Linked DNA regions of Pelobacter seleniigenes DSM 18267. The protein of the gene in region 2 interacts with the protein of the main gene of each other region in a pairwise test. Links are inferred from orthologs where the notes say so. Each region holds a gene or a part of one and is shown on either strand. Other genes may lie near its edges.

Region 1 (6,362 bases), on a different replicon or contig from region 2:
TTCGCCGTCCGTGGAGGTCACCCGATAGACTTCATCGTGCTGCACATTGATATCGATTTCACACTGACTGGGGCAATAGGTGCAGACCGATGGAACCTTGCGCAGGGTCCAGGGGCGCGCCTTGAATTTGAAGGGTTTGGAGATCATGGTGCCGGTCGGACAGACCGCCACGCAGTTGCCGCAGAAGATACACTTGTCCAGGTTTTTATCGACATAGGCGCGGTCCCCCTTCGAATTCACAAAAAGGGCGTCGGCACCGACGATTTCGTGACAAACCTTAACGCATTTTTCACACAGAATACAGCGGGAAGGAACCTGCTGAATCAACGGCCAATGGTCAATGGGCGCGGGTTGAACATCTTCGGCGCTGAACTCCTGGCGGGTGACGTTCAACTCAAAACAGGTATTCTGCAGATCACATTCGCCGCCGGCGTCGCAGACCGGACAATCAAGGGGGTGATTGACCAGGATCAGTTCCATGATCTGCTTACGGGTTCTGGTCAGGCGCTCGGACTGGGTGGTGACCTTGATGCCTTCTTTGACCGGGGTATTGCAGGCCGTCATCGGCCGGTCGACGCCTTCGATCTCCACGGCACAGATTCGGCAGGCCCCGGTCGTCGAGATCTTTTCCAGCCAGCACAGCGTCGGGATATGAATATCCAAGCGCCGTGCCGCCTCAAGAATTGTGGTTCCCTTGGGGACGCTTATCGTCTTGCCATCTATCGTCAGGTTGACCATATTCCTCTCACCTCAAATCCTGGCTGAATCCGGTCTTAAGACCATTGCAGACAACAACTGCAGATACAACCTCTTGATATTATTTCATCCCGTTAAACAGCAATCATCGACACCCGATAGCAACGCAGGCAACGCTCAGCTTCCCGCACCGCCTCGCTGTCGCTGAAGCCGAGTTCGACTTCGCGATAATTTCCTTTACTGGCGCGCTCCTTGCCATGGACCTCTTTCTGATTGAAGCGCTGCACGGCATCCAGCCAGGAGACCGGCTCATTCTTGTCGTAAACCCCGAGGTGGCTGAGAATGTCCTCGTGAAAATCCTCGTCCGTCAGGTAGGCTTCACCCTCCTCCAGCCAGCGCTGAATAACCCGGGCGGCCCGATGGGCGTTGCCGACACAGGCCACTACCGTCAACGGGCCGATTTCGGCATCCCCGGAGGCGAAGACCCCGTCCCGATCGGTCATCAGGGTCCGTGACAGCGGATTGCCCATGACATCGTTCAGGCTGCGGTCGGCAGCGTTTTTCAACGGCACAAATTTGGTGACGACGGTATTCCAGCGGGTGATGGAAATGCCGCTCTCTTCAGTAATAAAGGAGAGATCCGGATCCTGGCCGATGGCCGGAATCAGGGTGTCGCACTCGACGATGAACTCGCTGCCGGGGATCGGCTGCGGCCGCCGCCGCCCGGAGTCGTCGGGCTCACCGAGCTCCATCCGCACGCATTCAACGCCGGTCACCTGGCGCTGTTCGTTGACAATGATCTTCTTCGGCAGGACCAAAAATTCAAACTGGACACCTTCCTCCTCGGCCCCATCGATCTCCCAGGTATCAGCGGGCATCTCCTTGCGGGTCCGGCGATAGAGCAGCACCGATTCCTCCGCCCCTTCGCGCAGGGCCACCCGGACACAGTCGATGGCGGTATTACCACCGCCGACGACGCAGACCTTCTTGCCCATCCCGGTCGGTTTACCCATGTAGGCTTCGCGGAGGAACTCGATCCCACCGGCCAAAAAGCCCTGATAGCCTTCGTCCTCCCCTTCGACCCCCATCGGCTTGGATTTGTGCGCCCCGGGAGCGACCAGCACGGCGTCATATTTTTCTTTCAATTCGAGCAGGCCGATATCCTTGCCGACCCGGGTGTCATAAACGATCTCCACCCCGAGGGAACAGATAATGTCGATATCGCGCTGCAGGATATGCCGCGGCATCCGGTAGGCCGGAATGCCAACGGCGATCATGCCGCCGCCGAAACCTTCCGGCAAGGTTTCATAGATGGTGCAGGGGTAGCCTTCCATCGCCAGGTAATAAGCCGCCGCCAGTCCCGCCGGACCGGCCCCGACAATCGCAATAGTCTTGTCTTTTTTCGGTTTCGGCTGCATGGGCGGCTGATGATGGTGCTGCCATTCGTAATCGGACGCAGTCCGTTTGAGCACCATGATATTGATCGACTCATCGACATTGGCCCGCCGACAGGCGGTCTCGCAGGGGTGGGGACAGACCCGGCCGCAAACCGCGGGCAGAGGCATGCTTTCTCGAATGATGGAAAGAGACTCATCAAAGCGGCGATTCTTGATCGCTTCCACGTAGGCGGGGATATCAATATGGGCAGGGCACTTATCCTGGCAGGGTGCGGTCATTTTAACTTTGTAATCAACCGCTTTGGCCTCTTCCGGGGTCCCGTTGATATACATCAGGTAATCGTCCCGGAAGTGCTTGACCGTATCGATGATCGGCACGGCCGAGGTCTGGCACAGGGTACACTTACAATTTTGCAGCAGTTCGGCAATATTCTCGATGATCTCCAGGTCGTGCTCGGTGCCTTCTCCGGCAACGATCCGCGCCAGGGTATCCTGCATGACGCGGGTGCCCTTTTTTCCCGGTGAACATTTTGCGCAGCAGAAATCTTCCTGGACCCGGCGGGCATATTCAGCGGCCATGGCCACAACATCGACGGACGGATCATTGAGAATAAGTCCGTCCCAACCCATGAAAGCGGCAATTTGCTTTTCGCCGTCAAAGGTCACCGGGAGTTTTTTCATGGCAACGTCGACTTCAGCCGTGCCGCCCTGACGATTATCGATAACCTGCCGTCCCCAACTGGAAAATGCAACTTGTGACAAACCGGCCTCCTCTGACCTGCTTCGACCTTCCCGGCAGGAAGGTCGAAATTTCCCCAAACGGGGAGATCAACCAGATACTCTGGCAATTTTAGTGCGTTCAGGATCGTATACAGTATGCAGGTAGATACCACAAACAAAGGTTTTAAATCAAGGCTATTTTTTCCCCGAACGGACCCCGCTAAAAACGAATAAAGATAAGAAAAAACAACTTGTTAGGAGTTCAAACCCAGGACAATATCAGCGTTTCCAAGGTAGCTCGTCAGGGGCCTCTTCGATCACCCAAGTCCCTGATTTACCCCCCTTTTCCTGAAGATGTATCCAATGTTGCCGCCAGTGCCACTCCTGCAGGCGGGGCGACGGCAGGTGATAATATTCAAGCACGTAGGTGGCCAGGGCACTCTGATCATCGTCCTGGATATTGACATTTTTATACTCGCTGCCCACCACCTGCAGATCCTTGTCATCCACAAAGTCGTTGAGAAACGCCTCCCTGGCCGATGGAGCCAGATAGCCTGCCGCCGTCTGATAATCTTTCCAGCGCATCGACTCGCTGAACCCCTTCAGCAGGTTCGGCAGATCGGCGCCGATTTTAGGTGCAGGTAGACACCCCACCACCAGCAGCAGCGGCAATAACAACAGAACATGGCGCAAAGACATCGGATCTCCTGGTCAGCCGCGGCAGGGATGTTCCTGTTCGGCGGAAGTTCGCAAGCTATGAATGGTGGCCGCGTAGTCAGCACTGTTGAACACGGCGCTGCCGGCCACGAAGACATCAGCCCCGGCGGCGGCAATGCTGCCAATGTTATCAGTCTTGACGCCGCCGTCCACCTCCAGCTCGATAGCCAGTCCGAGCTCGTCGATTCGACGCCGCAGCTGGGCGATCTTCGGCAGGCAACTGTCGATGAACGACTGTCCGCCAAAGCCCGGATTGACGGTCATCAACAGCACCAGGTCCAGATCGGGCAGGATCATATCGAGAGTACAGAGCGGCGTGGCCGGGTTCAATGACACCCCGGCTTTCTTGCCGAGGGACTTGATCAGCTGCACGGTGCGATGCAGATGCTTTTCAGCTTCAGCATGAACGACAATCAGATCCGCGCCGGCCTTGGCGAAATCAGGAATATAGCGGGACGGATTTTCGATCATCAGGTGGACATCAAGGGGCAGTTCGGTCACCGGCCGGACAGCTTCGACAATCAGCGGTCCAATGGTGATATTCGGGACGAAATGACCATCCATGACATCGATATGAACATAATCGGCGCCAGCCCGGTCAATGGCCTTGATCTCGTCCCCCAGTCGGGCGAAATCAGCGGAAAGAATAGAAGGAGCTATTTTAATCATCAGCCTATCCGATTGAAAAAGTGTCTGCGGCCCGACCGCGGCGGACCCGGGGCCCGCAATCAGGTGAAACGATCCAGGCACAACTCTATTTCTACCGCGCGCAGGGCGTTAATTGCAACGCCGAAAACGTGCCGCAAAGAAGGCGTCCATACCGTCGTGACGGTGAGGATAAGTCCGCATGGTCCCCGTTGTGGTAAACAGGTCCTGCCAGGCCGGAAACTCGGTACGAAGATCCTCAAGCGCAAAGTCCGGATGCGCGACGAGAAAATCTTCCACCACCTCATCCGTCTCACAGTGGCTGAAGGTACAGAGCGAATACAGCAGCAACCCGCCCGGTCTGACCAGGGTGGCGACATTGTTCAGCAGCAGCTGCTGCAACGCAGCCAGGTCCCTGAGGTTAGCCGAGGATTTGTTCCAGCGCCCTTCCGGATTACGCCGCAGCACCCCGAGCCCGCTGCAGGGGGCATCGAGCAGGACCCGATCAAAACTCTGCGGCTCCAGGAATTCCGGTAACCGGGTCAGATCGCATTCGGCCGCGGTCACCGTCGGACAGCCCAACCTTGCCACCCCCTGACGGATCAGTTCAACCCGCTGCGGATATTTATCCAGCGCGATGATTTCGGCCCGGTTGTCAGTCAAAGCGGCCAACGCAGTGGTTTTCCCGCCCGGTGCGGCGCAGGCATCGAGGATGCGCTGAGCGGGCCGGGCATTGAGCAGTTCGGCGGTCAGCATGCTCGCTTCATCCTGCACCTGATACCAACCCTGCTCATCCCCCGGCAGCGGCTGTTCGCCGCGCTGCTCGACAATCACCCCGGCGCCGGCATAACGGCAGGGGCGCGCCTGATGCCCGGCGGCCTGCAAGGCCTGCAGAAAAGCATCCCGGTCGATTTTCAGGGTATTCACCCGCAGGGTCAGCGGCGGCGCGACGGTCAGGCTTTCCCCCAACGCCTGCGCCTCGGCGTTCGGCAGCTGGCGCATGACCTCTTTGGTCAGCCAGACCGGCATACTGCAGACATGCTGCAGATAAGGCTTGATCTTGGCCGGCGGCGGCCAGGGGATCTCCGCCCGCCCCCGTTCCAGGGCACGCAAAACCCCATTGACCAACCCGGTCACCTGCTCAAAACCGACTTCGCGGGCCAGGTCAACCGTGGAGCTGACCGCTGCATGGGCCGGCACCCGGTCCAGCTCCAGTAATTGATAACTGCCCAGCCGCAACAGCCACAACACTTCCGGCTGCAAACGTTTGAGGGGCTGGCTGCAGAATTGAGCCAGGGCGAAATCGAGCCGCCCCTGCAAACGCAGAATCCCGTAAACCAGTTCAGTCAGCAGGCGTTTATCACGCCCGTCCAAAGTGGAACGGTTGAGAGCCGCATCCAGCACCATGTCTGCATAAGCTCCGTCGGCCACCCGGAGGAGAATTTCATACGCTGCCCGTCGCGGGCTGTCATCAGGTCGTAAAGTCAATGGTTTTTCTTCTCAATTGGTTGCTACCGAAAGGGTTGAAAATCTTCCCGGAATACTGTCCTGGCGAAAGTGTCCTGAAGTTAACCACAGCAACAGAAAAAATAAAAGAACCGATAGCTTTGCCGGCCAGGGTTCTTTTATTTTTTCCGAAACCGCTCAGCAGAGCGGCAAGTCGTCTTTTAAGCCATCATTCAAAGGCCTATTGCTCGTTCACAAAAGTAACGGAACAGGGCAATTTGCGCAGGATAGCTTCATTCTCACGCCCGAAAAAGAAGTGTTCCAGGCGCCATTCCGGATGGGAAGGAAGCACCAGCAGATCAATCTTCTCCGCTTCGACCAGCTTGAACAGCTCATCAATCAACTTACCCTCGCGGACCAGCACCTCGACCTTGATTCCCTTTTCCCGGGCCGCCTTGACCATCTGGCCGATCTTCTTCTTGGTTTCGTCAAGCATTTGCTGATAGCCATCTTCCACCATCTGCTTGGGGATCGGCAGGTTCCAGCCTTCCAGACCGAACACATTATGATAGGTATGCAGGACCGAGAGTTCCGAGCCGAATTTTTCCGCCATCATGGTGCCGAAACGGACTGCCTTACGACATTCCTGGGTTGACTGACAGACGACTAAGACTTGTTTTAATTCATTCATAATATTCCTCCATAACAGTTACGGAGCCTGCGCCGTATCAGAGCAGAGCG
Region 2 (6,479 bases):
TAAATCGGGAAATCCATTGATTGAGCACTTCGCCGCCTTCGTTGCGAAATGGCACCCGTAGAATGACCGAACCGGAGGTCCCGGCGATCTGTTCTTCGCGCTGGTTGCATGAAGTTCCATGGCTGTCGGGGATGAGGCGGGTGAGAACGACGATATTCGGTTCAATATCCAGCCCCTGGTGATAGATTTGCTCCTTCATCTCTTTTTCCAGGGCTCTGACCTGGTCGAGGATATAGACGACCTGACCGCCGGTGTCGGGCAGCCCGAGAACATTTTCCTGGCCGAAAAAACCGTGGGGGGAAACAATGACAATACTGAAAATCATCGGAATGCGGCCAAGGAACTGCTCAAGAATGGTCGGATCTGGTGCTTCCAGGATATCCATCAGCATATGGAACATGGCCAGGATGTCCTCGACTTTGCGGCCCCAGCCGGGCTGGAAACCGTAGCTGGCCAAGGTGGCATGGACGTCCTCCCATTCGGCGTCGGCATCAACCTGATTGAGATAACGCACCCCTTTGCGCAAAGCCGTCTGCAGGCTGTCGACGTCATCGACCATGCCGTTAAGCATCAGCTGTGTCCCACGGTGCTGGTGAACGCGCAGAAAATTAAGCATCATCCGGTCGCCGTCACTGGCTTCGACAAACAATTTGCTGGACAGCTGGCGGTTGAGAAACTCAACCCCTTTGCCGATAGAGCGGGGTTCCTGCAGCTTGGGAAAATCACGATTGAAGGGGGTCATATCCAACTCGAGGAGGAATTCATCAGTAGGAGGAGTATAGCCGACCAGGCGTTCCTTGAATTCCAGGTAATCGGTCACATCGATCTCGTCGATTTCGACTTCTTCGCTATGAATACGGAAGTAGCGGAATTTGCCGATGGCGACACGCGCGGCCAGGTAAATCCATGGTTCGCTCCGAGAAATTTCCTGCGCGCTGGAAAACAGTTCGCTCATGATCGACTTATTCAGCTGAGCCCCTTGTTCGGAGTCCAGGAAATCGTTGTAGAGTTTCTGAATATCGCTCCTTAACAGAAATGGAGATCCTTCGCTTTCTTTCTGCAGCAGCTGTTGGAACAGGGAATAGATAGCGCTGCGGTGATTATTGTGAAATTCCTTGAGTTTGTTCAGCATGGTTAGCGTCCTTTCTCAGCGGGTTGTTGAAAAAATCACAGTGCAGATTTTTTCAGGGAGGCTCGATAAATGCGTTTTCCCCGCTCTTCTGAAATCAAGAATCGAACCGGCTGGCATTGTTCATGAGGCACCACTCCATGGGCAGGGCAGGCGGTTTTTCAACCCTCTGGCAAATTGTCGAGAAAATCATAGTGCCGCATGCCTTCGAGCACGCCATCAGCGTAGGTGGCGGTCGCGAAATAGATGGCATGCTTCCCTCTCAGCCGTCCGAGTTCCTTGCTGTAGTTGCCGACCACAACCCCGAGGGTGTTGCCGTTGAGCATTTCTTCATCGTTGCCGGAATCGCCGGCAACCAGGATGTCTTCATATTCATACCCCCAACTCATCGCCAGATACCTGACCGCATGTCCCTTGGAGGCCCTGATCGGCAGGACATCAAGATACTGGCCATGGGACATGATGAGCTTGGCGTGAACGTTGTTGTTGCGCAGAATTCGCCGCATCTCTCCAGCTTTAGGTGCTTTGTCCGGATCATAGAAATAACTGATTTTAAACTGCCGCTGTTCCCGCTTTTCCTGCAGCACCAGGCCCGGCAAGTTGTCCAGCAGACTGCGGACTTTGTCCGGTTCCCATTGATAAGAGATGTGGTTGGCCCAGTTTCGGTCCAGCCGCGGTTCCTTGCCTTTGTAATGAATTTCGGTCCCTACGGCAGAAATATAGATGTCCGGCTCCGGGATATTCCATTCCTTGAGGATTGCCCTGGCGCTTTCAACCCGCCTGCCGGTTGCGACGGCAAAACCGAGCTGACCCTGACTGGCGCGCAGCACCTCGGCTATCCTGGCCGCGGCAGCCCGATCCCCAAGCAAGGTATTGTCGATATCGCTGACCAAGAGCTTCCTGGCCGCAGGAATCACAGTTTTTCTGGCTGCGAACAGCTTGTTGACTTTGCGTTGCCGGAGTTTTTTATTCAGGTTGCTGAGGTATTTGCGAACATGACCGTCCCAGGAATAGTGCTTTTTGACCCCTTTCAGACCGTTGGCCGCAGATGTCCGCCAAGTGTCCCGGGTGCCGAGGATTTCAGTCAGTGCCGTGGAAATTTGCTCTTCATCCAACGGGTCAATCAGAATCCCGTTATGACAATTATCGATGATGTCCCGGGGACCGCCGTCGTTGGTGGCGACAATGGGCAAACCGCTGGCGGCCGCTTCTATCAGGGTCAATCCGAAAGGTTCGGTCAGCGCTGGATTGATAAAGACCCCGTGAAACCTGGCTGCGAGTCGATACAACTCGGGAATGTCGTCGGGATTGTGCTGCTTTGGGTAACAGACCTTGCCGTACAGGTCGAATTTATCAATCCCCAGCAGCAGGCCTTCGAGAACCTGCCTGGTCCCTTTATCCATGTGGCGGATATCGTCCCGATTCCCGGCGATAATGATCAAGTTGGCCAGCTCCTGCAGTTGCTGACTGGTGCCGTAAGCGTTGAGCAGGGAGATAATGTTTTTGCGCTCATCGGCTCGGGAGATGGCGAGGATACAGGGCTTGGTCGGTTCGCTCAGAAATCTTTTCAAGTAACTGATCGCGGCCGGATAACGGCCTCTGCGACTGGGCGGATAGAACCTGTCCAGATCGACACCAGGCGGAATAACCCGCATCTGATCGGGCCGATAATTTTCATAGTCGGCATACTGCTGGCTGGTTTCCTGCTGAGTGCTGGCAATGACCATGATGGCGTTATCGAGAGCGACTTCCTCGGCCTCGATGCGTCTGGCCATATTGTAGCGTTTTTCGATGGTCTCCTCGGTCAACCCGTTCTCAAGCAGGCGGCGCTTTTTTTCGCGGCCGAGGGAGTGCCCGGTAAAGATAAGGGGGACTCCGAGGATATTGGACAGATTGGCACCAACCAGGCCGGCGTCTGCATAGTGAGCATGGACCAAATCCGGAACGGCCCGCATTTTCCTGAAATGCTTGATGGCGTTATCGGAAAAAATATCCAGATACGGCCACAGACTTTCTTTTTTAATATAGCGACGTGGTCCGCACGCTAAGCGGATGATATGCACGTTGTCGCCGAGAGGTTCAGCATCAACGGAATAATCTTCCGCAACCCGCTCGTCGACAATCTTACGGGTGAACAGCTCCACCCGTTCGACGTCCTTATGCTGGCCCAGGGCTCTGGCCAATTCGACTACATATTTGGTTTGCCCTCCGGTGTCCGCATCGCGCCCCAGTTCCAGGTCCTTCCCGCGGATCAGGCCGTGAATACTGATTAATACGATGTATAGTCCCTTATCTTTCTGCACCTGCTTCCCATCCTGCGGAGATCGTTCGGTAGAGAGCTTCATCGCTGGGCAATGCGCCGCGCTCTCCGCAAATCGCGGCAGCAAAGGCCGCTGCCCTTGCCAGGCTCAATTTCGTCGGCCAGCCATTCAGTAAGCCGAGGATACAAACGGCGGTAAAGGCATCTCCGGCCCCGACACTGTCCTTGAAGGAGTGGTGTTCCAGCGCCGCTTGATAGTCCATAGCACCATCTTGCCAGCAGTAGCTGCCGTTTTCGCCGTCGGTTATAAAGAGTGTTTTCAGCCGGTAGCGCGCGGTGACTGTTTTGGCGGCAGCGGCGAGTGAGGACATGTCAATACCGGAAAAGGCGGTCACCTCTCTTAGTTCATCAAGGCTCATTTTTGCCCAGGTTGCGTTCTGCAGTGCTGTCTGAACGATTTCCGGCTGCCACCAGGGTTGACGCAAATTCAGGTCGACAAAGATTGGGCTTTGCAACTCGGCAGTGATTTTTGCAAGGGTGTTGCGGTTGTTCTCTTCGCGCAGGGCCAGGGTTCCATGGTAGATCAGGTTGAACACAGTGTCCTGGTCTCCTTTGCATGAGACCGGCTGGATATGGTCGTAGGCCTGATTTTCCCTGATGGTATAGCTCGGCTGCCCAGCCTGTTCCGCGACCCACACTTGACCGGTTTCATGGTCCGGGTCAAGCTGGATCGCGGAGGTATCGAGCTGCCAGTGTCTCATCCGTGCCAGGATCTGCTGACCAAGTTCGTCCATGCCGATGCGGCTGATGAACAGAGGTTCTAATCCGAAACCTTTGAGATGGCGGACGACGTTGAACGGAGCCCCGCCGATGACGGATTTATCGGCAAAAATATCAAAAAGAACCTCCCCGAAAAGGAGAGGGCGGTTTAGACGTTGCATAAGTAAAATTCTATAGTTTTTATCATTCGGTTGGGAAAAGTATAACAGGCTAGGTGGGCTTTTCAAATTTCACGACTCTGTTACCGGTCGCAGGCTGTTTGAACGGGCCGTTTTTTGAAGAACTGGCAAAGATGCTTTACAATGGACTGTGGACAGAGCCCTTGTATTGAGCGAAAGTGTTGGTTTGTTACCGTCGGCTGACAAATGATCCTTTCGGCTTACTGATATCCTGCTGAAATGAGTCCTCATGACCCGTTTTCTTCTCTTCTTACTGTTTTTCCAGATGGCGGCTTCCGTGGGCTGCGCCGAGAGTCTGCGCATGGACATCGACGGGGTCGACAAGGAGCTCAAAAGCATTCTTGCCACGGGACTGGACCTGCCGCCGGGGATTGTAAAGAACGACCAGATCAACCAGAATTGGCTGAACCGTTATCAACAACGCCTGCCGCAAAAAGTGAAAGATATTCTTGAGCCTTACGGGTATTTTTATCCGCAGATCAACACTTCCGTCAGCCGGCATGCCGACGAGTTTGTCTTAACCGTAACCGTAGCTGCCGGGGAGCCATTGCGCGTGACCAGTTTGGATGTCAAGCTGCGCGGCCCCGGAGAAACCGATACCGGTCTGCAGCAGGCTGTGGCCGCGTTTCCACTGCGGGTTGGCGATATTCTGCTGCAACGCAGTTACGAGCAGGGCAAGAGCACCCTTCAGCAGGAGGCCTTAGACAGTGGATTTCTTGATGCCGATTACAGTGCACACGAAATCCGTGTCAGCCTAGAAAAAAGGACTGCCGCCATTGTTTTAACCTTGAATACGGGGGCCAGATACCGTTTTGGGGAAACCCGGTTTTCCGGTGAGGAGAGTTACCCGGACAAATTTCTACGCCGCTTTCTCAGCTACAACCAAGGGGAAAAGTTCAGTTATCGGCTGTTGAATCAGAGTCAGTTGAATTTTATCAATGCGGATCTTTTTAAAACAGCTGCGGTCAGGCCCCTGCTGGGAGAAAAAAAGGATCAGGTCGTCCCGGTTCTGGTCGAACTGGATCCGATGCCCAGGCATCAACTACGTCCCGGAATCGGTTATGGCACAGATACCGGAGGGCGGCTTTCGCTCCGCTATCGGAATTTAAACCTGCTGCAGCGGGGGCACGAATTCAAGGGAAATATCCTTCTTGCCGAACGCCAGCAGTCTCTGCTGTCGACCTATATTATCCCCGATTCCAGACGCATCGACAGCCAGCTTTTGCTCCATGCCGGTATCAACCGGGAAGATACCGACAGCTATCTCAGCCGGGAACTGTTTGGCGAAATCGAATACCAGAGAGCCTTGTCGAAACGTCTGAGCGGATCGCTGTTTATTCGTTACAGCTCCGAATTTTCCCGCATTGCCGACGAAGAGGACGCCTCCGAACTGTTGCTGCCGGGGATCAGGCTGGCCTGGACCGCGGTGGATGATCCACTGCAGGGCCGGCGGGGATTTCAGGCCAAGCTGACCCTGCAGGGGAGCCAACAGAGTGTGGTGTCTGATACCAGTCTGGTTCAGCTCATCGGCCAGGTGACCGGATTGCAACCGCTTTCCGAAAACTTCAGTTTACTGGTGCGCTTGCAAGGGGGAACCACCTGGCTCGACGATCCCTTCGATACCTTACCGGCCTCACTACGGTTTTTTGCTGGTGGCGACAAAACCGTGCGCGGTTATGCCTATCAATCTTTGGGTCCGGAGGATGAGGATGGCAATGTGGTTGGCGGCCAGCATATGCTGGCCGCATCAATGGAATTGGAACGGCGCTTTTTCAAAGATTACGGAGTGGCCATGTTCTATGATATCGGCAATGCCTTTAATTCCTTCAATGATTATGAATTGAAGCAGGGGGCCGGGATCGGGCTGCGCTATTATACCCGGATCGGTGCGCTACGGCTTGATCTTGCGCGCCAGGTCGGGGAACCAAAGAATAAATATCGGGTTCATTTCAGTGTGGGGATCGGATGGTAAGGCTCAGTGTCATTCTGGCAGGCCTGATCCTGGTGACCACGGCAATGCTTGCTGGCTGCGGTTGGCTTTTCAATACCGCTGCCGGCACCCGTTGGCTGGTTGAACATGCCCTGGTCTGGAGCGGACAGGACATCACTGTCGGCCAGATTGACGGAACAT

What was found.
Region 1: the proteins of N909_RS0122695 (region 2) and rpe interact in binary tests that used the Escherichia coli proteins (3 or more experiments, as listed by UniProt). The link is inferred for Pelobacter seleniigenes DSM 18267 from one-to-one orthologs.

Annotation. Positions count from the first base shown.
Region 1 is NZ_JOMG01000002.1:993,001-999,362, forward strand. Bases 2,363-5,166 are described here. They hold rpe (ribulose-phosphate 3-epimerase), read right to left. Parts: upstream 4,200-5,166; coding sequence 3,525-4,199; downstream 2,363-3,524. Other genes in these bases: N909_RS0107280 (FAD-dependent oxidoreductase), read right to left, coding at 2,363-2,855; N909_RS0107285 (hypothetical protein), read right to left, coding at 3,093-3,512; rsmB (16S rRNA (cytosine(967)-C(5))-methyltransferase RsmB), read right to left, coding at 4,308-5,166. Also shown: N909_RS0107275 (molybdopterin-dependent oxidoreductase), read right to left, coding at 1-738; more of N909_RS0107280, read right to left, coding at 831-2,362; more of rsmB, read right to left, coding at 5,167-5,663; N909_RS0107300 (universal stress protein), read right to left, coding at 5,863-6,312. UniProt on the Escherichia coli protein: Catalyzes the reversible epimerization of D-ribulose 5-phosphate to D-xylulose 5-phosphate.
Region 2 is NZ_JOMG01000005.1:314,317-320,795, forward strand. Bases 2,375-5,295 are described here. They hold N909_RS0122695 (PfkB family carbohydrate kinase), read right to left. Parts: upstream 4,331-5,295; coding sequence 3,419-4,330; downstream 2,375-3,418. Other genes in these bases: N909_RS0122690 (HAD-IIB family hydrolase), read right to left, coding at 2,375-3,474; N909_RS0122700 (autotransporter assembly complex protein TamA), read left to right, coding at 4,578-5,295. In the rest of the region: N909_RS0122685 (sucrose synthase), read right to left, coding at 1-1,132; more of N909_RS0122690, read right to left, coding at 1,291-2,374; more of N909_RS0122700, read left to right, coding at 5,296-6,320; N909_RS0122705 (translocation/assembly module TamB domain-containing protein), read left to right, coding at 6,314-6,479. UniProt on the Escherichia coli protein: Catalyzes the ATP-dependent phosphorylation of fructoselysine to fructoselysine 6-phosphate. Functions in a fructoselysine degradation pathway that allows E.coli to grow on fructoselysine or psicoselysine.